3 regions of the Bradyrhizobium sp. WU425 genome follow, and region 1 is predicted to be linked to each of the others. Evidence: predicted binding sites of a transcription regulator. Region 1 holds the regulator's gene; each other region holds the start of a gene.
What was found. The regulator HrcA, encoded in region 1, represses chaperone genes, less so after heat shock. The targets are predictions, from matches to a motif close to GTTAGCACTCNCNNNNNGNGAGTGCTAAC.

Region 1 (8,080 bases):
GAAGTAGGCGGGCACGGTGATGACGGCCTGGTCGACCTTCTGGCCGAGATGGGCTTCCGCGGTCTCCTTCATCTTCTGCAAGATGAACGCCGAGACCTGCGAGGGCGAGTAGGTCTGGCCGTCGGCCTCGACCCAGGCGTCGCCGTTGGAAGCCTTCACGATCTTGTACGGAACGAGCTTCTTGTCCTTCTCGACCATCGGGTCGTCGTAGCGGCGGCCGATCAGGCGCTTCACTGCGAAGAACGTGCGCTCGGGATTGGTGACGGCCTGGCGCTTGGCCGGCTGGCCGACGAGGCGCTCACCGTCGTCCGTCACGGCGACGATCGAAGGCGTCGTGCGCATGCCTTCGGAATTCTCGATGACTTTGGCGTTCTTGCCATCCATTACGGCGACGCACGAATTCGTGGTGCCGAGGTCGATCCCGATGACCTTTCCCATGGTCCTGTATCCTTGTTTTTGCGGCAGGCTGGCTGGGCCCAGAAGGCACCCGAACCGAAACCCCCTAAGATCAAACATTCGCGATATTGCGATGGTTGGGGGTCATATAGGAGGGGGGGAGGTGCCTGCAAGGACCGAACGCAAGTTTCGGCCGTGAAAACATTGGGTTTTGGAAGAACATATCCGGGCTGCACCGCCCTTGCGGGTGAGGAATTATTAACAGGTCCGCGATTGGCCGGCATCCGCTACCGCATCCCGCCCCGCCCTGTTGCGGCCAGACCAAAACCGTTAAAAGGCGGGCAGCCGGCCGGGCTCGTCCTCGGGCTGCCTCGCGCGACAAAGCGGCCGGCTGGCCACCATCGAACGGCCTCAATGTGAACCAATCAGAGTGCCCATGAAGCTGATCCGCCCCCTCGCCGCGCTCGCCCTCCTCGTCGCCTCTACGCTTCCGGCTCTGGCCGCCGACGCCGTTTTCCCACCCGGCTTGCGCCTCGGCATGGTGCCATTGGTCGGCCTCAGCACGGCCAAGACCTTTCCCGGCTTCGAGAGCGAGGACGGCAACGTCAAGGTGCTGATCACGGAGCTGCCGCCGGCCGCCTATGGCGAGGTCGTGAGCGCCTTCAACTCCAACCCGGCCGGCACCAACGGCGTCAAGCAGGACAAGATCGAGACGCCCGCGGGCGTGGCCTATTTCACCACGGAGAGCGGCAAGGCGGGCGAGACGCCAGTGCGGCGCTATTCGATGATCGTGCCGGGCGCCGGCTTCTCCGGCTACGTCGCGGTGCAGATTCCGGAGAATGCGATCAAGATCTACACCGACGAGGCGGTGCGGCAGATGTTCGCGAGCGTCGTCACCCGGAAGCAGGTCTCGGCCGAAGAGCAGATCGCACTGATGCCGTTCAAGATCACCGATCTCGCCGACTTCAAGGACGTCCGCACGCTGGCGCCGGGCTCGAGTATCATCCTGGCCGACGGCGACGAGAGCTCCGGCTATGAATCGAAGCCGTTTATCATCCTCGGCGTGATTGGCGCCACCCCGCAAGCCGCCGACGACCGCGCCCGCTTCGCCCAGGAGGCGGCGCTCCAGATTCCCGGCGTGCGCGAGTCGCGCGTCACCATGTCCGAGCCGATCCGCATCAGCGGCCAGCAGGGTTTCGAGACCCGGATCGACGGCGTCAGCGGCAAGGACAAGACGCCGGTGACCGTGGTGCAGTGGATCCGCTTCAGCAGCGGCGGCGCCTCGCTGCGCATCATCGCCAGCGCCCCGCGCGAGCAATGGCCGGCCGCCTTCACCCGCTTCCGCGCGGTCCGCGACGGCATCCAGCCGAAGGGCTAGCAGCATCCGCAAGCGGGAGAGGTGCACCGAACCCGCGGCTCAAGCCCAACCACTCACCAAAGCCGGCTGCATTTTCGGGCTTCTGTTCGTATACGAACGGAACTAGGCTCCCCTTCCGTTGAGTTCATCCTGGAGGGAGGCGAATGATGCTGGATCGGCGACAAGTCTTGGCGGCGCTCGGGACGAGCGCGCTCGTGGCGCTCGCGCCCACGGCAATTCTGGCAGCGGCATCGATCAAGCCGGACGATGCATCCGCGCTGCTCGTGATCGACGTGCAGAACTGCTTCCTGCCCGGCGGCAGCCTTGCCGTGAAGGAAGGCGAGCAGGTGGTGCCCGTCATCAACAAGATCTCGAAAGCATTTTCGAATGTGGTGATGACGCAGGACTGGCACACGCAAGGCCATATTTCCTTTGCGTCAGTCCACGCCGGCAAGAAGCCGTTCGAGACCGTCGATCTTCCCTACGGCAAGCAGGTGCTGTGGCCCGACCATTGCGTGCAGGGCACCGACGGCGCCGCGCTGTCGAAAGACCTTGCGATCCCGCACGCCGAGCTCATCATCCGCAAGGGTTTTCACAAGGACGTCGACAGCTATTCGGCCTTCCTCGAAGCCGACGGCAAGACCTCGACGGGTCTCGCCGGCTATCTGAAGGCGCGCAAGATCAAGCGCGTCTTCGTCGCGGGGCTGGCGACGGATTTCTGCGTCGCCTGGACCGCGCTCGACGCGCGCAAGGCGGGCTTCGAGGTCTATGTGGTGGAAGACGCCTGCCGCGGCATCGACAATCAGGGTTCGCTGGCAAAAGCCTGGGCCGACATGGCCAAGGCCGGCGTGAAGCGGATTCAGTCCGCGGATATCGCGGCGAGCGCGTAGGCCCGGTCAAAAAACTGCAAGACCCTCAGCCTGAGGAGCGCGCTTCTTCGCGCGCGTCTCGAAGGATGCAGGCCGCGCTGCAGCAGCGCGGCCTGCATGGTTCGAGACGGCGCTGACGCGCCTCCTCGCCATGAGGATCGACTTAGTTGGCCGCGCCGTTCGGCTCGTTGCTGTTGGCAGCGGGCGCAGCCTTGGCGCCGCCCTTGGCGACACCGACCAAGGCGGGACGCAGCACGCGCTCGCCGATGGTGTAGCCGGCCTGCATGACCTGGACGACCGTGCCTGCGGGCACCGACGCATCGGGCACCTCGAACATCGCCTGCTGGAAGTTCGGGTCGAACTTCTGGCCCGAGGGGTCGAACTTCTTCACGCCGTGTTTTTCCAGCGCGCTGAGCAGCGAGCGCTCAGTCAGCTCGACGCCCTCGATCAGCGAGGCGAGGCCTGCATCGGCCGCCGCACGGGCTTCGGCCGGAACGGCATCGAGCGCGCGCTGCAGGTTGTCGGCGATGTCGAGCACGTCGCGGGCAAAGCCGGTGATGCCGTAGAGGCGGGCATCCGCGACCTCCTTGGTGGTCCGCTTGCGCAAATTCTCCATTTCGGCCAGCGTCCGCAGCATGCGGTCGCGCGCCTCGGCGACTTCCTTCTGCAGAAGCTCGACGGAGCCGGGCTCGGGATCGTCGGGCATGATGTAGGGTTTTGACACCACGGGCTCGCCGGCCGCAGCACTCGTGTCTTCGGGTTGCCGGTCTCGATCGGTCATCGGCTCTCTTTTCGCATTCGTCTCAGGGGATTTCTGGCCCGGATATCGTGCTTCGGGCGGCGAAAATCAAGCGCCCGTGATCGGCCCGGCCGCCGGTCAGCCCCCCAGGAGCCGGCTGACGATGCGGGCAGCGTAGTCCACGGTGGGGATCACGCGGGCATAATTCAGCCGCGTCGGCCCGATCACGCCCAAAACGCCGACGATATGGCCGGCGGCGTCCCGATAGGGCGAGATGATGGTGGACGAACCCGACAGCGAGAACAGCTTGTTCTCACTGCCGATGAAGATCCGCACGCCTTCCGCGGTTTCGGCCCGGCCGAGCAGGTCGATCACGCCGCGCTTGGTCTCGAGATCGTCGAACAGCAGGCGAACGCGCTCGAGATCCTCCAGCGCATGCAAATCCTCGAGCAGATTGGCGTGGCCGCGGACGATGAGCTGGCGATCCTCGTTCTCGCCGCCGGACCAGCTGGCGATGCCGGCCGAGATCACCTTGTGCGTCAGCTGATCGAGCTCGGTGCGCGCCTCTCCGAGCGCGGTCTCGAGCTCCAGCCGCGCCTCGGCCAGGGTCCGGCCCCGAATGCGGGCATTGAGGAAGTTGCCGGCTTCGGTCAACGCCGAGGATGGAACTCCCGGCGGCAGCGTCAACACGCGATTTTCGACCTGCCCGTCCTCGCCGACCAGGATCACCAATGCCTTTTCCGGTTCCAAGCGGACGAATTCGATATGTTTCAGCCGCGCATTGGATTTCGGCGTCAGCACGACCGCGGCCGCGCGGGTCAGGCCGGAGAGCCGCGTCAATGCCTCCTCGAGCGCAGCCTCCACCGATTGCGCGTGGCCGACGGAGGTCAACTGGCTCTGGATCGCCTGCCGTTCACTGTCATTGAGGTCGCCGACCTGCATCAGGGCATCGACGAAGAACCGCAGGCCGAGTTCCGTCGGCAATCGGCCGGCGGAGGTGTGCGGGGCGTAGATCAGGCCGAGCTGTTCCAGATCGGCCATGACGTTGCGGACCGAGGCGGGCGACAGCGGCATGGCAATCAGGCGCGAAATATTGCGCGAGCCCACCGGCTCCCCGGTCGCGAGATAGCTTTCGACGATTTGACGAAAGATGTCGCGGGAACGCTCGTTGAGCTGGGCGAGGCCCGCGCGCGGCGCGATCAGATGGATCGGATCGTGATGGGCCACAGACGGTAACTCCTCTAAGACACAGGTAATTTGTCTATCCCGGATGCTTCTGACAAGCGTGGCGTTGGCGGATTGGAAATCGGGGGTGAAGAAGGCCTCGATCTTCCCCCTTGCCGCCCACCCTCACCCCCCTACAAGCACCGCCAACAGCCCTTTTCCGAGAGTTTTGGAGGATTTCCCATGCGGCCAAGCCGCCGTGCGCCCGACGAATTGCGCCCCGTGACGCTGGAGCGCGGCGTGGTCAAATATGCGGAAGGCTCGTGCCTGGTGAAATTCGGCGACACCCACGTGCTGGTCACCGCCACGCTGGAAGACCGCCTGCCGCCATGGCTGAAGGGCCAGGGCCGCGGCTGGGTCACCGCCGAATACGGCATGCTGCCGCGCGCGACCTCGGAACGCACCCGCCGCGAGGCCTCCGCCGGAAAGCAGAGCGGCCGCACCGTCGAAATCCAGCGCCTGATCGGCCGCTCGCTTCGCACCATCATCAATCTCGAAGCGCTCGGTGAGCGCCAGATCACGGTCGATTGCGACGTGCTCCAGGCCGACGGCGGCACCCGCACCGCCTCGATCACCGGTGCCTGGGTCGCGCTCGCCGATTGCGTCAGCTGGATGAAGGCGCGCAACATGGTCAAGGCCAATGTGTTGCGCGACAACGTCGCCGCGATCTCCTGCGGCATCTACAAGGGCACGCCCGTGCTCGACCTCGACTATGCCGAGGACTCCGAAGCCGACACCGACGCCAATTTCGTCATGACCGGCGATGGCCGCATCATCGAGGTCCAGGGCACCGCGGAACGCGAGCCATTCACGGAAGCCGAGTTCCTGGCGTTGATGGCGCTGGCGCGCAAGGGCGTCGCGCGTCTCGTGGACTTGCAGAAACTGGCGGTAGCGTAGTCAATAGCCCGATGCACCGCCGAATCACCGGAAAGCTGGTTATCGCGACCCATAATCCCGGCAAGCTCGCCGAGATGAAGGAGCTACTCGCGCCTTACGGCATCGAAGCAGTGTCGGCCGGCGAGCTCGGCCTTCCCGAGCCGGAAGAAACCGGAAACGATTTCCGCAGCAATGCCGCGATCAAGGCGATCGCGGCGGCGCAGGCAACGAAGCTGCCGTCTTTCGCCGATGATTCCGGCATCGTGGTCGACGCGCTCGACGGCGCGCCCGGCATCTACTCGGCGCGCTGGGCCGGCCCGAACAAGGATTTTGCCGCAGCGATGGCGCAGATCGAGCGTCTGTTGCAGGAGCGCGGCGCGACCACGCCGGCCAAACGCAAGGCGCACTTCGTTTCCGCGCTCTGCGTTGCATGGCCCGACGATCATCTCGAAGAGGTCGAGGGGCGCGTCGACGGCACGCTGGTGTGGCCGCCGCGCGGCACCGCCGGCTTCGGCTACGACCCGATGTTTTTGCCCGACGGCCATAGCCGCACCTTCGGCGAGATGGAGAGCATCGAGAAGCACGGCCTGCCGCCGCTCGGTCTCGGCCTGTCGCATCGTGCCCGCGCCTTCGTGAAACTGGCGGAGATCTGCCTTGAGCCGCGCTAAGGAAGCCTTCGGCGTCTACGTGCACTGGCCGTTCTGCCTGTCGAAGTGCCCCTATTGCGACTTCAACAGCCACGTTCGCCACGCCCCGATCGACGAGCCGCGGTTTGCGTCAGCATTCGCGCGCGAAATCGCTGCGACCGCCGAGCGCGCGCCCGGACGCGAAGTCACCTCGATCTTTCTCGGCGGCGGTACGCCCTCGCTCATGCAGCCTGCAACCGTCGGCGCTGTGCTCGACGCCATCGGCAAGCACTGGACCGTGGCGAAAGACGTCGAAGTCACGCTGGAGGCAAACCCGACCAGCGTCGAGGCTACGCGCTTCGCCGGCTATCGCGCCGCCGGCGTCAACCGCGTCTCGCTCGGCGTGCAGGCGCTCGACGATGCCTCGCTGAAAGCGCTCGGCCGCATGCACAGCGCGCGCGAGGCCCTCGATGCCGTCGCTATCGCGCGCCGCTCGTTCGATCGCTATTCGTTCGACCTGATCTACGCCCGTCCCGACCAGACGCCCGCGATGTGGGCCGATGAATTGCGTCTCGCGATCGGCGAGGCGGCCGAGCATCTGTCGCTCTATCAATTGACGATCGAAGAAGGCACGCCGTTCTTCGGCCTACATCAAGCCGGCAAGCTGAAGACGCCGGATGAAGCGGTCGCACGCGCGCTCTACGACGTCACGCAGGAGACCTGCGACAGGCTCGGCCTGCCCGCCTACGAGATTTCAAATCACGCGCGGCGCGGCGCCGAGTGCCGGCACAATCTGGTCTACTGGCGCGGCGAAGAATATGCCGGCATCGGCCCCGGCGCCCATGGCCGCCTCGACATCGACGGTATCAGGCACGCGACCGCCACCGAGAAGCGCCCCGAAGCCTGGCTGATGCGGGTCGAGACCAACGGCCACGGCGTCGTCACCGACGATCTCCTCAACAGCGAAGAGCGCGCCGACGAATTCCTGCTTATGGGATTGCGCCTCGCCGAGGGCATCGACCCCGAGCGTTACAAAGCGCTCTCCGGCCGCTCACTCGATCCCAAGCGCATCACGCTGCTGAGCGAAGAAGGTGCAATCACGGTGGATGCAACGGGACGGCTGCGCGTGACGAGCAGCGGTTTTCCGGTGCTGGACGCGGTGGTCGCGGATCTCGCGGCGTAAAGTCTCTCCATCGTCGTCCTGGCGAAAGCCAGGACGACGTCGAGGAAACAGCTACGCCCCAAAGCTCTTCGGCGAGCCCGCGACCGCAACGCCGCCGCCGGTCGTGACCTTCATCACCGCCAAGCCCCGCTCATTGGTGCCGTCGGCGCGAAAGCGGAACAGGCCGTCGATGCCGGCAAAGCCGGAGGGATTGGTGAGCACGTCCGACGAAAAGCGCGTCGTGCCCTGCGTACGCGCCAGCGCGGCCACCAGGGCGACCGCATCATAGGCAAGCGTGGCGGTGCGCACGGGCTCGGCGCCATATTTGGTGCGATAGCGGCCGGAGAAGGCGCGGAAGCCGGCCGGGTCCGGCGCGGCGTAGAGGCCGCCTTGCAAGTTGGAGCTGGCATAGACGCGCGGACTGTCCCACAGGCCGGTGCCGAGCAGCTGGATATTGCGCAGATTCGCACCCGCCGCGCTCATCGCATCGGCGACCGAGACGACGGCGTCGCCATCATCGGCGATGAACAGCGCATCGGCGCTGCCGAGCTGCTGCGCCACGGTCCGGGCCGGCGTGGCGCGATCGGCGCCGTATTTCTCGAACGCGACGATGCGCCCTCCGCGGCGCGGCACCGCCGCCTTCACCGCGGCCTCGACCACATTGCCATAGGCATTGTCGGGCACGAGCACGGCGACGGAGCGCTTCCCGATGCTGGCGGAATATTCGACGATGCGGTTGACGTCGGACTCCGGCAGGAAGCTCAGCAGATAGACACCGCGGCCGGCGATGCTGGAATCGGTCGAGAACGCCATCACCGGGATGCCGCGCGT
Region 2 (8,080 bases), 3.1 Mb from region 1:
GAAACGCCGAGGAAATCGCTGCCGTCGTCCACGACCTGCTTGGTCTGGAGATGGACCGGATGATAGCGGGCCTCGATGCCCGCTTCCATCAGCGCGATGCGGCTCGCAAGCGAGCAGGCCATCGGTGAGAAATAGAGTTGCAGCATCGCCTACGCTCCTTCAGGTCAACGTCTCGGTTTGTGCGATGATCGCAAACCGGTCCGACAATTCGGCCAGGGCGACCTCGTGGATGATCCTTGCGGAGAGCGCTCCGCCGCGGCCGTCGGGAAGATCGCGTGTGGCGCAGGCATCGGCTGCGATCGTCGTGCGCAGGCCGAGGTCGAGCGCGGCGCGGGCGGTCGAGCTGATGCACATATGGGTCATGAAACCGGCCAGCACGATGTTCGTGCGTCCGGTTGCGGCCAGCCGGACTTGCAGGTCGGTGCCGGCAAAAGCGTTCGGCAGCGCCTTTTCGATCACGGCTTCGCTGGCGAGCGGCGCCACGTTCCTGACGATCGCGCCGCGCGCGGCCTCGCGGTCGAACAGGCTGCCGGCACGTCCCTTGTGCGCGATATGGAAGATCGCAGCGCCGCTCGCCCTCGCGCGGGCGAGCAGGCGCGCGGCGGCGGCGATTGCGGGCTCCGCGTCCGGCAAGGCGAGCGGCCCGGCGCAATATTCGTTCTGGATGTCGATTAGCACGAGGCAGGAATCGGCGAGCCTGGGCGGAGTGAGATCGGCGCCGGACAATTCAAGCAGGGTTTTTGGGGCGGTCATGCGGGTCCGGCCTTAAGGCATATCGGATAGCGCCACAGTAGCGCGGCGGCGGCCTGCCAATGTGCAGGACTATTGCAGCATATGGCTGCAAATTTGCAGGAGCCCGTCGTGCCTGCTAGGCTCATCGCCATGAACTGGGACGATCTGCGCATCATCGCCGCGGTCAGGGACGAGGGCACCTATGCCGGCGCCAGCGCGCGGCTGCGCATCGACGAGACCACCGTCGGCCGCAGGCTCGCGCGCATCCAGCGCGATCTCGGCGTGCCGCTGTTCGATGCGGTGGACGGCCAGCGCCGGCCGACGCGGAGTTGCGAGGCGGTGCTGGCGCATGTCGAGGCGATGGCCGCACATGCCGCCGAGATCGGTCGCGTCGGCGAGAGTCTTGCAGGCCCGGTGGGACGCCTGCGTATCGCCTCCACCAACACGGTTGCCGAGGAGGTTCTGTCGCCTCGCGCGAGCGACTTCCTGCGCGCCAATTCCGGCCTGACGCTGCAATTCCTCACCTCGAGCGAGAACGTCAAGTTCTCGCGCTGGGAAGCCGATCTCGCTATCCGGCTGCGCAAGCCCGACAAGGGCGACTTCGCGATCTCCAGGCTCGGTGACGTCAAGCTCTATTATTTTGAGCCTGTCACGACCGAAGGCGAGCCGGTGCTGTGCGCCTATCCGGACGAACTCGGTGCCATTCCTGAGATGCAATTCCTGCGTATGAAGCAAGCCCACGCGCGCTGCGTTACCGACAACGTTCGCGTCATCCGTAACCTGATCCGCGCGCATCAGGCCGCCGGCGTGTTGCCGGAGCATGTCTGCGCGGACTTACTCGGCGATCGCCGCCTGCGCGCCACGCTGCTGCCTGGGCGCCGCGACGTCTGGCTGCTGGTGCAGAACCATCTCAAGCGCGATCCGGCGACGCGGCTCACCATCGAATGGATCCGCCGCTGCTTCAGCGATCTCGCGCGCGGTTGATTGCGACCCATGAACGCGATCCGCGCGCGGCGCGACCAAGTTATGGGATTGCGTACGCGCGAGGGTTGCGTAATCTCGCGACGACTACGGGCTTGATCAGGGCAGGCGCATGACCACTCTTCAGGAAACCATCCACCCGCAGGCCAAAGCGCGGGAATGGAAGGCGATCGTCATCCTGATCCTCCTGATTCCGGTGCTGTGGTCGCCGCCGTTCCTGTTTCGCATCTTCCTGTTTCAGCCGTTCAACATCCCGTCCGGCTCGATGACGCCGACGCTGGTCGTCGGCGACTACGTCTTTGCTGCAAAATATGCCTATGGCTATGGCCGTTATTCGTTTCCCTTCGCGCCGTCGTGGATCTCCGGGCGTTTCCGGGCCACCGATCCCGAGTATGGTGACGTCGTCGTGTTCCGGACGCTAAAGGACACCCCGGTCGACTATGTCAAGCGCGTGGTCGGGCTGCCCGGTGATCGCATCCAGATGCGGCAGGGCCAACTCATCCTAAATGACCGCCCGGTGACGCGCGTCGCTCTGAAGCAGGCATTCGCCGGCTCCACCTGCGGCGTGGATGACGGTGCGAAGGCCAAGCGCTGGCGCGAGACGCTGCCGAATGGCGCGTCCTACGTGACGCAGGACTGTGTCGACAACGGCTACTACGACAACACCGACGTCTACACCGTGCCGCCGGGCCATTTCTTCGTGCTCGGCGACAATCGCGACAACTCGAGTGACAGCCGCGTGATGTCGTCGATCGGATTCGTGCCGATGGACAATCTGGTCGGCAAGGTGACGCGGATATTCTGGTCGCTCGACCAGCACGGCGAACCGCACACGGAGCGGCTGGGGAAGGTGTGGTGAAGCCCCACTGTCATTCCGGGCTCCGCGCTGCTCCGGGATGGGACCACCGAAGAAAAACAAAACCCCGGCATCGCTGCCGGGGTTTCGCATTTTGTCGTTTGCCGGAATGGCTGGATCAGAAATCCATGCCGCCCATGCCGCCGCCCGGGGGCATCGCCGGACCGGAGCCGCCCTTCTTGGGCAGCTCGGCGACCATGGCTTCCGTGGTGATCAAGAGCGCCGCAACCGAGGCTGCGTTCTGGATCGCGGTACGGACCACCTTGGTCGGGTCGATGATGCCCTTCTTGACGAGGTCAACATATTCGCCGGTCTGGGAGTCGAAGCCGTAGGCGTACGACTTGTTCTCGAGGACCTTGCCGACGATCACGGAGCCATCTTCACCGGCGTTGATCGCGATCTGGCGAGCGGGCGCGGAGAGCGCCTTGCGCACGATCTCGACGCCGGTCTTCTGGTCGTCGTTCTTGGTGCGCAGGCCCTTGAGCTGCTCGGAGGCACGGAGCAGGGCGACGCCGCCGCCCGGGACGATGCCTTCCTCGACCGCGGCGCGGGTCGCATGCATCGCGTCATCAACGCGATCCTTGCGCTCCTTCACCTCGACCTCGGTCGCGCCGCCGACGCGGATCACCGCGACGCCGCCTGCGAGCTTGGCAAGACGCTCCTGGAGCTTCTCACGGTCGTAGTCCGAGGTGGTTTCCTCGATCTGCGCCTTGATCTGCGACACGCGCGCTTCGATGTCGGCCTTCTTGCCGGCGCCGTTGACGATCGTGGTGTTCTCCTTGTCGATCATCACCTTCTTGGCGCGACCGAGCATGTTGAGCGTGACGTTCTCGAGCTTGATGCCGAGATCTTCCGAGATCGCCTGGCCACCGGTCAGGATCGCGATGTCCTGCAGCATGGCCTTGCGGCGATCGCCGAAGCCCGGAGCCTTGACGGCCGCGACCTTCAGGCCGCCACGGAGACGGTTCACGACCAGGGTGGCAAGCGCTTCGCCTTCGACGTCCTCGGCGACGATGACCAGCGGCTTGCCGGTCTGCACCACGGCCTCGAGCAGCGGCAGCAGCTCGTTCAGCGAGGAGAGCTTCTTCTCGTTGATGAGGATGTAGGCGTCGTCCATCTCAACGCGCATCTTGTCGGCGTTGGTGACGAAGTAGGGCGAGATGTAGCCGCGGTCGAACTGCATGCCCTCGACGACGTCGAGCTCGGTCTCAAGCGACTTGGCTTCCTCGACGGTGATGACACCCTCGTTGCCGACCTTCTTCATGGCGTCGGCGAGGAACTTGCCGATCTCCGCGTCGCCGTTGGCCGAGATGGTGCCGACCTGGGCGATCTCGTCGTTCGAGGTCACCTTCTTGGAGTTCTTGACGAGGTCCGCAACGACGGCTTCGACCGCGAGATCGATACCGCGCTTCAGATCCATCGGGTTCATGCCGGCGGCAACCGACTTGGCGCCTTCGCGTACGATCGCCTGGGCCAGCACGGTCGCGGTGGTGGTGCCGTCGCCGGCCGCGTCAGCGGACTTGGAGGCGACTTCGCGCACCATCTGCGCGCCCATGTTCTCGAACTTGTCCTCGAGCTCGATCTCCTTGGCGACGGTGACGCCGTCCTTGGTGATGCGGGGAGCGCCGAACGACTTGTCGAGCACGACGTTGCGGCCCTTCGGACCGAGCGTGACCTTCACCGCGTTGGCGAGAATGTCGACGCCGCGAAGCATCTTGTCGCGCGCATCGACCGAGAATTTGACTTCTTTAGCTGCCATCTGGATTTTTTCCTTAGGTGTTTAACTGGATAAGAGAGGGGCTCTTAGGCCGCCTTCTTCTTGGAAGCGGGGACGTCGAGGACGCCCATGATGTCGCTTTCCTTCATGATCAGCAGGTCGACGTTGTCGATCTTGACCTCGGTGCCGGACCACTTACCGAACAGCACGCGGTCGCCGACCTTCAGGTCGATCGGGATCAGCTTGCCAGCTTCGTCGCGGCCACCCGGGCCGACGGCGACGATCTCGCCCTGCGAGGGCTTTTCCTTCGCCGTGTCGGGAATGATGATGCCGCCAGCGGTCTTCTCTTCTGCGTCGATGCGCTTGACCACGACGCGGTCGTGAAGCGGACGGAAATTCATGCAGTTCTCCTAAGCTTTTGCACGATTTGGGAATTTTGGGTTGTTAGCAGTCTGCGCCAGCGAGTGCCAGCGCAGGCACAACTGAGATAAGGCAGGATTTTGGCGGGAGCAAGGGCTTGTAGCAGAAAAATAGCACTCGGAGGCGCCGCCTGCCAAAATCTCTTTCCATCGTTAATCGCGCTCGGCGCAGTATTAGCACGGAGCTAGATCTGCTGCTAACGCATTGAATTTCAACAGCTTGTTAAACTTTTGGGCTTGAGATGGATTGTCAGTTTGCGTCACATTTCTCTTATGTGAGCGCATCAGCAGCGGGTGGCTCTTAAGGCGCACCGGAAAGCCACTCCTTGAATGCGCTCCTGCAAAGGAGGTTGGCATGGGCTTGCGGAGTAGAGCCGTTTCGGACGATTTCCGGAAACAGCTGCTGGGTTACGGAATGACGACGGCGCAGATTCTCTACCGGATGCCGGATCATCCCTCGCTGCTCCAGACTTACGTCTGGCAGGACTACGACATGTTTCCGAAATTTCCGGCGCTGAAGGATTTTCTGGCGTTCTGGCAGGAAAAGCTCGACGGACCGCTTCACTCGGTGACAGTGGCGCATTCCAAGCTGATCAAGCCGGCCGAGTTGCGCGCGGTGGACGGAGTATTCCGGCTGCATTGAAGGGCGGAGCTGTAGGGTGGGTTAGCGTCAGTGTAACCCCCCATGCTTCAACGCTTGCGCAAAGAAGTGGTGGGTACGTTAGCGCTAACCCACCCTGCGATTTCGCATTCTGTGCTAGCCTCTCCCCATAACAACAGGGGAGGCCGCCCATGGCCAAGAAAGCAAAATCGCGCAGCGCATCGCAAGCCGCGGTGAAGAAGCGTAGCGGGGCCAAACCCGCAGCACGATCCACGGCGCGCACGGCGGTGAAGGCAAAAGCCCCCACGACAACGGCAAAGTCATCCGTCAAGAAACCGGCGCGGCCCAAGCAGCGCATTGCGATCAGCCATCACCGCGAGGAAGACTTCAAAGCCGACGGTCTGCGTACCTACGCGAAATATCGCGACCTCGGCATCGCCGCCGCCAGCCATGGCCTCGCGCAGGCGCACGTGATCCGGCTGCAAGGCCCCTGCAATCCGGACGAAGTGTCGAAGCTGCACTTTCACGACGTCGAATTCCAGATGGTCTACGTGCTCAAGGGCTGGGTGAAGACCTATATGGACGGAGAGGGCGAGACGCTGATGAAAGAAGGTAGCGCCTGGACCCAGCCGCCGAAGATCAAGCACATGATCCTGGACTATTCGGACGACGTCGAGCTGCTGGAGGTGATCCTGCCGGCGGAGTTCAGGACTGTGGAGTTGAAGGCGTAGGCGAGGCGGAGATCAGCCGCCGTCGTTGCAATAGCGTTTCCACATCGCGCGATAGGCATCGTCCACCGCTTGCACGTATGAGATTGGGTTGCCGGCGGCGGCAGCCCTGATCTGTCCGGGCAGTTCGCCGCGCAACTTATCGAGCTCGCCGATCTGCAACCCACGGCTCGCTGCGATTTCGACATAGGCCTCATCGCTGTCCGCGACCCACTCCGGCAGGCCCAGCGCGGTGAGGATGGAGCCGGCAGCACGGCTCGGCAGGCTGTGACCGAGCTTCGCCACCACCGGCACGCCCATCTGCAAGGCTTCCCACGTGCTGACGCCGCCATTCTGCGGGAATGGGTCGAGGCCAATATCGACGCGATTGAACGTTACCAGATGTTCGTCTCGCGACGTGGCTCCGAGCAGATCGACGCATTCGGCCGGCAACTGGCAAGCGGCAAACCGCGCCAGCAGATTGTCGCGGACCAGCTGAGCGTCCAGTGCAGTATCCTTGATCAGCAGTCGCGAACCCGGCACCCGCTCGAGAATCCTAGACCAGACTTCCACCGCCTCGTTCGAAATCTTGCTGATGCGGTTGAAGACACCGAATGTGATGAAGCCGTTCGCGAGCGCCGGCGTCGGCGCCCGCGCAATCCCGGGTGGCAGCGGCGCCAGCGTCACAAAGCACGGCAGGTCAACGATGGTCTCCGCAAACAGATGCCGAACCGCGGCAGGAATCGCGACCGGGTCCGAGAATAGATAATCGATGGTTGGCAACCCGGTCCCGGTACCATGGCCCCAGCCATGCGCCTGAATAGGTGCCGGTTTGCGCGCAAACACACCGAGGCGGTTTCCGCTGGTGTGGCCGGACAGATCGATCAGGATATCGACGCCGTCGGCGCGGATCTGAGCGGCGAGGCGATCGTCGGACCATTGCGAGGCGTCGCGCCAGCGATCGGCGATCCCCTGAAATTCGCTGGTCGTCGCATCCGTTTTCGGTGAACAAGCGTAGCACACGATCTCGAACTGTGCCCGATCATGGTGCTGCAGGACCGGCTTGAAAATGAACGCCGCTGAATGTGTGTGAAAATCCGACGAGACATAACCCAGCACCAGACGGCGATCCGGATCGCGGCTGTTCTCATGCGATCCCGCCGCTGCTGAGGCGATCTTCGCACCGATCTGCTCCCACCATACATGTCGCGCTTGCTGATGCTGCGCAACGCTGGCGTCGGCCATGAAATCGAGGGTGAATATCTTGCTGGAGATCGTGCTCTGATCAGGCTCGATGTCGAGAGCTCTGTCGAAACTGGCGAGGGCTTCGTCGACCCGGCCAAGTGCCGCGAGACATTGGCCGAGCAGGCTGTGGGCCTGAGAGAAGCCGGGATCGGCCGCGAGAGCCTTCTCGCAATCGGACAATGCTTCGGCAACTTGCCGGGTCAGGAGCAAGATACTGGCCCGCCAGAGCCATCCATTCGCGTCGTCGGGTGCGAGGGCGATTGCGCGATTGCAATCCGCCATGGCTTCGTCAAATCGCTGAAGCTCCCGCAATGCAACGGCGCGGGTCGACAGCGCCGAGGCGTAGTCAGGCTTGATCGATAGCGCGCGGTTTAAGCTTGCGATCGCTTCGTCATAGGCGCGCACACGGCAGAGCGCCCAACCCCGGCCGTTATGGGCTTCGGAAAGTCTTCCGTCGATTGCGAGCGCCTTGTCGTAGCTCTCGAGCGCTTCCTGATAAAGTTCAAGGGCCGCGCTTGCGTTGCCGAGATTGGACAGGGCCAAGGCGTAGTTGGGTCGAAGGGCGAGGGCCTTCCGATAGCTCTCGCGGGCCTCATTGTGACGTTTCAGCCCGTTGAGCGCGACGCCCAGGCTCATATGGGCTTCGGCAGATCGCGGATCCAAGGCCACCGCTCGGCTCAGCAAAACTTGCGCCTGCCGATAGTTTTTGGCTTCAGACTCCAAAGCGCCCAGCAAATGCAGCGCGATGAATTGGTTGGGCGCAAGCTCCAGGAGTTCGCGATAGGCCGTCTTGGCCTCGGGGAGAAGTCCCGCCTTGTGGAG
Region 3 (8,080 bases), 1.2 Mb from region 1:
ATATGCTGTTGAGATGACCTTGAACGCCTCTGGAACCTTGATCGATGACGCTGGGCTCTGACGTTTCCGGCATGACGACCAACGCGGCAAGCGCCGCCGCGAAGGGGCTGTCGATTGTCGTCCCGCTCTACAACGAAGCCGCGGGCCTCGCCGCCCTGCACCAGCGCATCTGCGATCTCGCAAAGACCTTGCGGGAGCGCTATCGCTTGGCTTGCGAGGTCGTCTATGTCGATGACGGCAGCGCGGACGCGACGCTGTCGATCGCCCGCTCGCTGCCGGCCGACGCGGTCGACGTCCAGGTGGTGTCGCTGTCGCGCAATTTCGGCAAGGAGGCCGCGCTGATGGCCGGCCTCGACCATGCCCGGCTCGGCGCGGTGCTGTTCATGGACGGCGACGGCCAGCATCCGCCGTCGCTGGTCGAGCGACTGGTGCGGCACTGGATCGAGGACGGCTACGACGTCGTCTATACCGCCAAGGCGCATCGCGACAACGAGCCCTTCCTGCGGCGGCTCGCCGGACGCGGCTTCTATGCGCTGATCAATTGGGGCGCGCGCCAGAAGATTCCCGAAGACGCCGGCGACTTCCGCCTGCTGTCGCCGCGCGCGGTCGCAGCACTGAGGCAGCTGCCCGAGCGCAACCGCTTCTTCAAGGGCCTCGCGAGCTGGATCGGCTTCCGCCAGATCCGCGTCGATTACGAGCCCGCGCCGCGCACCCATGGCGTGACGACCTTCAGCGCCGCGCGTTTGCTTGGACTTTCGATCGAAGGCGTCACCTCGTTCTCGGTGGCGCCGCTGCGCTTCGCCAGCCTGCTCGGCGTGATCCTCGCCGGCGGAGCGTTCCTGTTCGGTCTGTCGATCCTGTGGGAGGTCTTGACCACCGGCAAGCAGGTGCCCGGCTATCCCTCACTCGTGATCGGCCTGATGACGATCGGCGGCGTGCAGCTCATCATGATCGGCATCGTCGGCGAATATATCGGCAAGATCCTCTCCGAGCTGAAGGCGCGCCCGATCTACTTCGTCGCCGAGCACAGTGAAAAGCATTTCGAAACCGAGAAGGCCCAGGACGCTTCAAGCTTGGACGCCGCGAAGAGGACGGCGGCCGAATGAGCGCGGCCGCGCCGCTGCGGCGGATCTGGCTCTGCGCCGACGATTACGGCATCAGCCCGGGCGTCAATCGCGCCATCCGCGACCTGATCGAACGCGGCCGTCTCAACGCTACCTCGGTGATGATGGTGGGACCTGCGGTCGAGCGCAGCGAGATCGAGGCGCTCCAGGCGGCAGCGCAAGCGAGCCCACGCTGCGCGATCGGATTGCACGTGACGTTGTCGGCACCGTTCCGGCCGCTCACCATGCATTTCCGTCCGCTCGACGGCGACATGTTTCTCCCGTTTCCGAAGCTGCTGCGCGCGGGTCTTGCCCGAAGGCTCGACCGCGAGTTCTTTCGCAACGAGGTCAAGGCGCAGCTGGCAGCCTTCGCGAAAGCGTTCGGACGCGCGCCTGACTTCGTCGACGGCCATCAGCATGTGCAGCTCTACCCGCAGGTGCGCGACGGCTTTATCGATGCGGTGAGCGAAGTCGCGCCAAAAGCCTGGGTGCGCCAGGGCGGCCGCGACCTGCCGCTGATGCAGCGGCTGGCCTCACCGAAAGCCATGGTGCTCGACATTCTCAGCGCGCAATTCCGCCGCCGTGCCGGCAGCGCGGGCCTCAGCTTCAATCCCGGTTTCGCCGGCGCCTATGATTTCACGCGGGCGGCCGATTTCGGCGAGCTGATGCGGCAATTTCTCGGAGGCCTGCCGGATGGCGGCCTCATCATGTGTCATCCCGGCTTCGTCGACGAAATTCTCACCGGGCTCGACCCGATGACGGATGTCCGCGAACGCGAGCACGCCTATCTCGCCGGCGATGCCTTTGCACGCCTGCTGACGGACAGCGGCGTCACGCTGCGGTAAAACCGGCCAAGTTTGCGAGAAAGCCGCCCGCGGGCAGCTTGTCGCATACCGAAATTTAATCCAGCCGGCACTGTTGGGGCCACAATGGAACCCTACATCTGCCTCGCGCTTGTTTTGCGCGAGGGAGACTGACCATGACGCCGCAGGAACGCCAGCTCGTCGACGAGCTTTTCGACCGGCTTTCGAAACTGGAAAATGCACCGCGCGATCCCGACGCGATCGCCGCGATCTCCGACGGCCTGCGCAAGGCGCCCGGCGCCATCTATGCGCTGGTGCAGACCGTGCTGTTGCAGGACGAGGCGTTGAAGCGTGCTCACAATCGCATCCAGGAGCTGGAGGCGGCGCAGGCGCCCGAGCAGGCGCAGTCCGGCGGTTTCCTGGACACCATGCGCGACACGCTATTCGGCGGGGGTCCGTCGCGCGGCTCGGTTCCGAACGTACCGCCGCGTGACTCGCGGCCGGTCTGGAACAGCGGCCAGGCGATGCAGCAGCCACAGCCGGGCTATGGCCAACCACCGTACGGACAGGCCTACGGCCAAGGACCGGGTCAGGGCTATGGTGCGCCGCCGATCGGCGGTGGCGGTGGCTCGTTCCTCGGCACGGCGGCGGCCGCCGCGGCCGGCGTCGTCGGCGGCTCGCTGCTGCTCTCCAGCATCCGCGGCATGATGGGCGGATCGCATCAGCAGGCCTTCGGCGACACCAATGCTCTGGGCGATCGCAGCCCCTGGACCGGCAGCGATCAGTCCGGCGGCTCGCTCGCGCGCGATGCCGGCCTCGATGACATCGGCTCGAACCGCGGTGATGCTTCCCGGCAGGGCTTCGCCGACCACGCTTCGAACGACGACCAGAATTACAACGATCAGAACGACAATGGCATCGATAATGTCGACCTCGCCGACGACAGCGATTTCGGCGGCGGCGACGATGGCGGCAGCGATTACGCCTGACGCTTCTTATCCTTGCTCCAAACGAGAACGGCCGCCGATGAGGCGGCCGTTTTTGGTTCCGAGCGCTATGCGCCTACATCACCACGACCTTGGTGCCGACGTTGACGCGGCCGTAGAGATCGATGACGTCCTCGTTGCGCATGCGAATGCAGCCCGAGGAGACGTTGGTACCGATGGTCCAAGGCTCGTTGGAGCCGTGGATACGGTAGAGCGTCGAGCCGAGATACATCGCGCGCGCACCGAGCGGATTTTCGGGGCCGCCTTCCATATGCCTCGGCAGGTCAGGACGGCGCGCGATCATTTCCGCCGGCGGCGTCCAGGCCGGCCATTCGCGCTTGGCCGTGATCGACTTCACGCCCGACCAGGTGAAGCCGGGGCGGCCGACGCCGATACCGTAGCGCATCGCGCGGCCGTTGCCCTCGACGAGGTAGAGGAATTTGTTCGGCGTATCGACCACGATCGTGCCGGCGCTTTCGTTGCCGCTATAGTCAACGAGTTGTTTCTCGAATCTCGGGTCAAACTGACGCTGCCGCGGATCGACCGCCTCCTGCTGGAGACTTGCGCCCTGCATCTGCGGTTCGCCCATCGGCGGCAGGCGGCGCTGGTCATAATAACCTGGCTGCTGCTGATACACCGGCTGCTGCGGAGCGTAGGCCGGACCGCGACCGGGCCCGTCGCCAAATATGAACTCGATGAAGCCACCGCCCATGTTGGAGGCGACGCGCACGGGCGCAGGCGGCACCTGCGGCTGGTACAGCACCGCGGGCGGATCGTTCGGCACGCTATTGTCGAAGGCGCTGGCGCTGTTGACGCCGGCAATGAAGGTGCAAGCGCTGCCAAGCAGCGCAACAGACATTTTCTTGAACATCGACGTACTCTGTACTGTTTCGTCTAGATCACATGCGTCGTGGCGAGGTGATGGCTGATCCGCATCCGCGACGTGGTCAATAAAGAGCAAAAGCTGTTTTGTTTGGTAAACGGAAACGCCATTTCGATTCACCACATCGTCGGCAACGGCGCAATTTGGCGATCAGCGTTTATTTTCGATGAACGCCGTGCACGCATGGTTAATCGCCCGTTTGCACGCCGTCGCGCGCAGCCGCACGACAGTTCCGGCTGTGAACTTCGTGTTAAATCGCTTCTGCCTACAAAGACGCGTGAGTGAGGTGGGGGGAGTTCTTGATGGCTATTCACCGCAAACGTTTTCGTGTCGAGGAGGCTATTGTCGGCGAGATGCCCAGCCCCGAAATGATTGAGGAGGCTGCGCCGATGCATAGCGAGATCATGGCCGAGCTGCGTGCGATCCGCACGCAGATGGCGAAGGGCACCGCGCCGTTGTCCGGCAGCGCCGCCATGGCGGCGATCGACGCCTCCACCGCCCACGAGCTCTCCGAAGCCCGTACCATGCTCGATACTTACCGGGCGCAGATCGAGCAGTGCGAGAAGCTGAAGGTCGAGCTCGACCTCATCCACGACGCCATCGACCGCACCAAGCGCGAGATCGCGACACTGCATGGCAAGAGCTTCGACGGCGGCGAAATGGCCAAGGTCAATGGCGAGCTCGGCGCGGTCGTCGGCGGCACCGAACAGGCGACCCAGCAGATCCTCGAAGCCGCCGAGTCGATCGACCAGGCGGCCAGCGCGATGGCCAAGGTGCAATCGGCCGATCAGCAGAAGCGGCTCGCCGACGATATCCAGGAACGCGTCATCTCGATCTTCGAAGCCTGCAACTTCCAGGACCTGACCGGCCAGCGCATCAGCAAGGTCATGAGCACGATGAAGTTCATCGAGCAGCACATCAATTCCATGATGGAAATCTGGGGCGGTGTCGACGCGATCAAGTCTCACGTCGTGCCGCAGGTCGACACTCGCAGCGATGACGACAAGCTTCTCAACGGCCCGAAGCTCGCCGGCGACGTCGGCCACGCCTCGCAGGACGACATCGACGCGCTGTTCGACTGAACGGACGCGACGCTCTGAATAACGAACGCCGGCGCAAGCCGGCGTTTTTTTGTTGTCTATCGTCCCCTGCTGTCATCGTCCGCGCAGGCGGACGATCCAGTATTCCAGAGACGGCAATGATTGAGCCGAGAAGCTGCGGCGTACTGGATGCCCCGCCTGCCGCCTACGCTAAAGCTTCGGCGCCCCTGGACCTCAACCCCGGCGAAGCCTTGGCGTAGCCGGGTCGCGGGGCATGACGAAGGATAGAGACTACGCCCTCGGCGCGCAGCGGACGTAGACCATGTTGCCGTAGCGGGTGGCGGCGTCCTTGTCGATGAAGCGGGTGATGAGGACGCGGCCGTCGAAGGAGACGATTTCGCGGTCCTGCTCGCCGGGCGTCGGACCCGCCGGCCCAATATAATTCTTGCCGCTGGGCGAACCCTTCAGCCGCAGTTCCTGCGGTGTTGCCTGGTCCGCCAGATGCATGATCACGCCGCCGGAGGAGCCGGCGGTGATCACGTAAGGATTTTTGCATTGGGCCCGGGCGGCAGCCTCGGTGCGGGCGCGGTCGGCCGGGTTCTGGAATGAGGCGAGGCCCCAGCGCCCGACGATCTCGTCGGCGCGGATCGACGCGGGCATTTCCGGACCGGTGCCGGGCTCGGCCTCGGGGGGCGGTGAGGACGAAGAAAAGGACGGCAGGCTCATGCCGCCGCCGCAGGCACCAAGCAGCAGCGCCAGGCAAGAAGCCGCCGCCAGATTGGCGACCGTGCGCGCGTGAGCTGAACTGATCATGGCATTCCCCCGGACAAAACCATGGCCGCACCCCTTACGCAGCCAAGCGCAAAACCGCTGCCGGAGCAATGACGTCCTTTAATACGCCGGCACCCCGAACAAGTTTCCAATGTCACCATCCTATATCCGTCTCACCAATCGCTTAACCACCTTTGCTTGACAGGATCGCGGCCAAGCCATATTCCCGGGCGCACCATTAGCACTCTGAAAGATGGATTGCTAACGCGCGCCGATCGATCCTCGGGAAGGGTGGACGGAAGCGCCGCCCGCCCACTTCCTCTCCTTCCGAAGCGAGCCTCCAAAGGGAAACGTCATGACTAAATCCAAATTTCGTCCGCTGCATGACCGTGTCGTGGTCAAACGTATCGACGCCGAGTCAAAGACCAAGGGCGGCATCATCATTCCGGACACGGCCAAGGAAAAGCCGTCCCAGGGCGAAGTCGTCGCCGTCGGCCCCGGTGGCCGCGACGAGGCCGGCAAGCTGATCCCGATCGACCTCAAGGTCGGCGACCGTGTGCTGTTTGGCAAGTGGTCGGGCACCGAGGTCAAGATCGACAACGATGAGCTCCTGATCATGAAGGAGTCGGACATTATGGGCGTGATGGCCTAAGGCCAGACGCCTGAACGGCCGCTGAATGCATGCCCGGGTCACTCGATCCGGGCATGCATCATTCCGCCGGGTTCGATCGCGGACCCCGGAATGAGGCGACCCAATAAGCAAGACACATCACGAAGAAGAGGAATTGCAGACCATGGCTGCCAAAGACGTCAAGTTTTCCGGAGACGCGCGCGAACGCATGCTGCGCGGCGTCGATATTCTCGCCAACGCCGTCAAGGTGACGCTCGGCCCGAAAGGCCGCAACGTGCTCATCGAGAAGTCGTTCGGCGCGCCCCGCATCACCAAGGACGGCGTCACCGTCGCCAAGGAGATCGAGCTAGAGGACAAGTTCGAGAACATGGGCGCCCAGATGGTGCGTGAGGTCGCCTCCAAGACCAACGACCTCGCCGGCGACGGCACCACCACCGCGACCGTGCTGGCCCAGTCCATCGTCCGCGAAGGCGCCAAGTCGGTTGCCGCCGGCATGAACCCGATGGACCTCAAGCGCGGCATCGACATCGCGGTCGCGGCCGTCGTCAAGGACATCGAGAAGCGCGCCAAGCCGGTCGCCGCCTCCTCCGAGGTCGCCCAGGTCGGCACCATCTCGGCCAACGGCGATGCCGCCATCGGCAAGATGATCGCGCAGGCGATGCAGAAGGTCGGCAACGAGGGCGTCATCACCGTCGAGGAGAACAAGTCACTCGATACCGAGGTGGACATCGTCGAGGGCATGAAGTTCGACCGCGGCTATCTCAGCCCCTACTTCGTCACCAACCCCGAGAAGATGACGGCCGAGCTCGAGGACGCTTACATCCTCCTGCACGAGAAGAAGCTGTCCGGCCTGCAGGCCATGCTGCCCGTGCTGGAAGCCGTGGTGCAGTCGGGCAAGCCGCTCGTCATCATCGCCGAGGACGTCGAGGGCGAGGCGCTGGCCACCCTGGTCGTCAACCGCCTCCGTGGCGGCCTGAAGGTCGCCGCCGTCAAGGCGCCGGGCTTCGGCGACCGCCGCAAGGCCATGCTCGAGGACCTCGCGATCCTCACCGGCGGCCAGCTGATCTCCGAAGACCTCGGCATGAAGCTCGAGAGCGTGACGGTGAAGATGCTTGGGCGCGCGGGCAAGGTTGTGATCGACAAGGAGAACACCACGATCGTCAAGGGCGCCGGCAAGAAGCCCGAGATCGAGGCCCGCGTCGGCCAGATCAAGGCCCAGATCGAGGAAACCACCTCGGATTACGACCGTGAGAAGCTCCAGGAGCGCCTCGCCAAGCTCGCAGGCGGCGTCGCGGTGATCCGCGTCGGCGGTGCCACCGAGATCGAGGTCAAGGAGAAGAAGGACCGCGTCGAGGATGCGCTCAACGCCACTCGCGCCGCGGTGCAGGAAGGCATCGTCCCCGGCGGCGGCGTCGCGCTGCTCCGCGCCAAGAAGGCGGTCGGCCGTCTGACCAACGCCAATGCCGACGTCCAGGCCGGCATCAACATCGTGCTGAAGGCACTGGAAGCCCCGATCCGCCAAATCTCCGAGAACGCGGGCGTGGAAGGCTCGATCGTCGTCGGCAAGATCCTGGAGAACAGGTCCGAGACCTTCGGCTTCGACGCCCAGACCGAGGAGTATGTCGACATGGTCGAGAAGGGCATCATCGACCCCGCCAAGGTGGTGCGCACCGCACTCCAGGACGCCGCCTCGATCGCCGGCCTGCTGGTGACCACCGAGGCCATGGTCGCGGAGTCGCCGAAGAAGGAAGCCGCTTCCGGCATGCCGGCCGGTGGCGGTATGGGCGGCTTCTAAGCCGTCCGTTCCATTGCAGTGTTGCGAAGGCCGCCTCCGGGCGGCCTTCTTTTTTGCCGATCATGACC

Region 2: BcanWU425_RS15550 (co-chaperone GroES) is a predicted target of HrcA. The motif match lies at 4,730-4,758, and genes of this name have one in related genera.
Region 3: BcanWU425_RS06715 (co-chaperone GroES) is a predicted target of HrcA. The motif match lies at 5,824-5,852, and genes of this name have one in related genera.

What each region holds. Positions count from the first base shown of each region.
Region 1 is NZ_CP088089.1:169,235-177,314, forward strand. It holds gene dnaK (molecular chaperone DnaK) at 1-438, opposite strand, end outside; gene BcanWU425_RS00775 (hypothetical protein) at 833-1,774, shown strand; gene pncA (bifunctional nicotinamidase/pyrazinamidase) at 1,921-2,643, shown strand; gene grpE (nucleotide exchange factor GrpE) at 2,786-3,403, opposite strand; gene hrcA (heat-inducible transcriptional repressor HrcA) at 3,500-4,588, opposite strand; gene rph (ribonuclease PH) at 4,769-5,482, shown strand; gene rdgB (RdgB/HAM1 family non-canonical purine NTP pyrophosphatase) at 5,494-6,129, shown strand; gene hemW (radical SAM family heme chaperone HemW) at 6,116-7,270, shown strand; gene BcanWU425_RS00810 (penicillin-binding protein activator) at 7,322-8,080, opposite strand, start outside.
Region 2 is NZ_CP088089.1:3,254,818-3,262,897, forward strand. It holds gene BcanWU425_RS15525 (glutathione binding-like protein) at 1-146, opposite strand, end outside; gene BcanWU425_RS15530 (cysteine hydrolase family protein) at 160-753, opposite strand; gene BcanWU425_RS15535 (LysR family transcriptional regulator) at 883-1,716, shown strand; gene lepB (signal peptidase I) at 1,826-2,572, shown strand; gene groL (chaperonin GroEL) at 2,688-4,328, opposite strand; gene BcanWU425_RS15550 (co-chaperone GroES) at 4,373-4,687, opposite strand; gene BcanWU425_RS15555 (usg protein) at 5,061-5,348, shown strand; gene BcanWU425_RS15560 (cupin domain-containing protein) at 5,498-6,037, shown strand; gene BcanWU425_RS15565 (O-linked N-acetylglucosamine transferase, SPINDLY family protein) at 6,050-8,080, opposite strand, start outside.
Region 3 is NZ_CP088089.1:1,409,021-1,417,100, reverse strand. It holds gene BcanWU425_RS06745 (glycosyltransferase family 2 protein) at 45-1,106, shown strand; gene BcanWU425_RS06740 (ChbG/HpnK family deacetylase) at 1,103-1,948, shown strand; gene BcanWU425_RS06735 (DUF2076 domain-containing protein) at 2,083-2,895, shown strand; gene BcanWU425_RS06730 (L,D-transpeptidase) at 2,969-3,763, opposite strand; gene BcanWU425_RS06725 (protein phosphatase CheZ) at 4,078-4,857, shown strand; gene BcanWU425_RS06720 (hypothetical protein) at 5,107-5,628, opposite strand; gene BcanWU425_RS06715 (co-chaperone GroES) at 5,942-6,238, shown strand; gene groL (chaperonin GroEL) at 6,381-8,012, shown strand.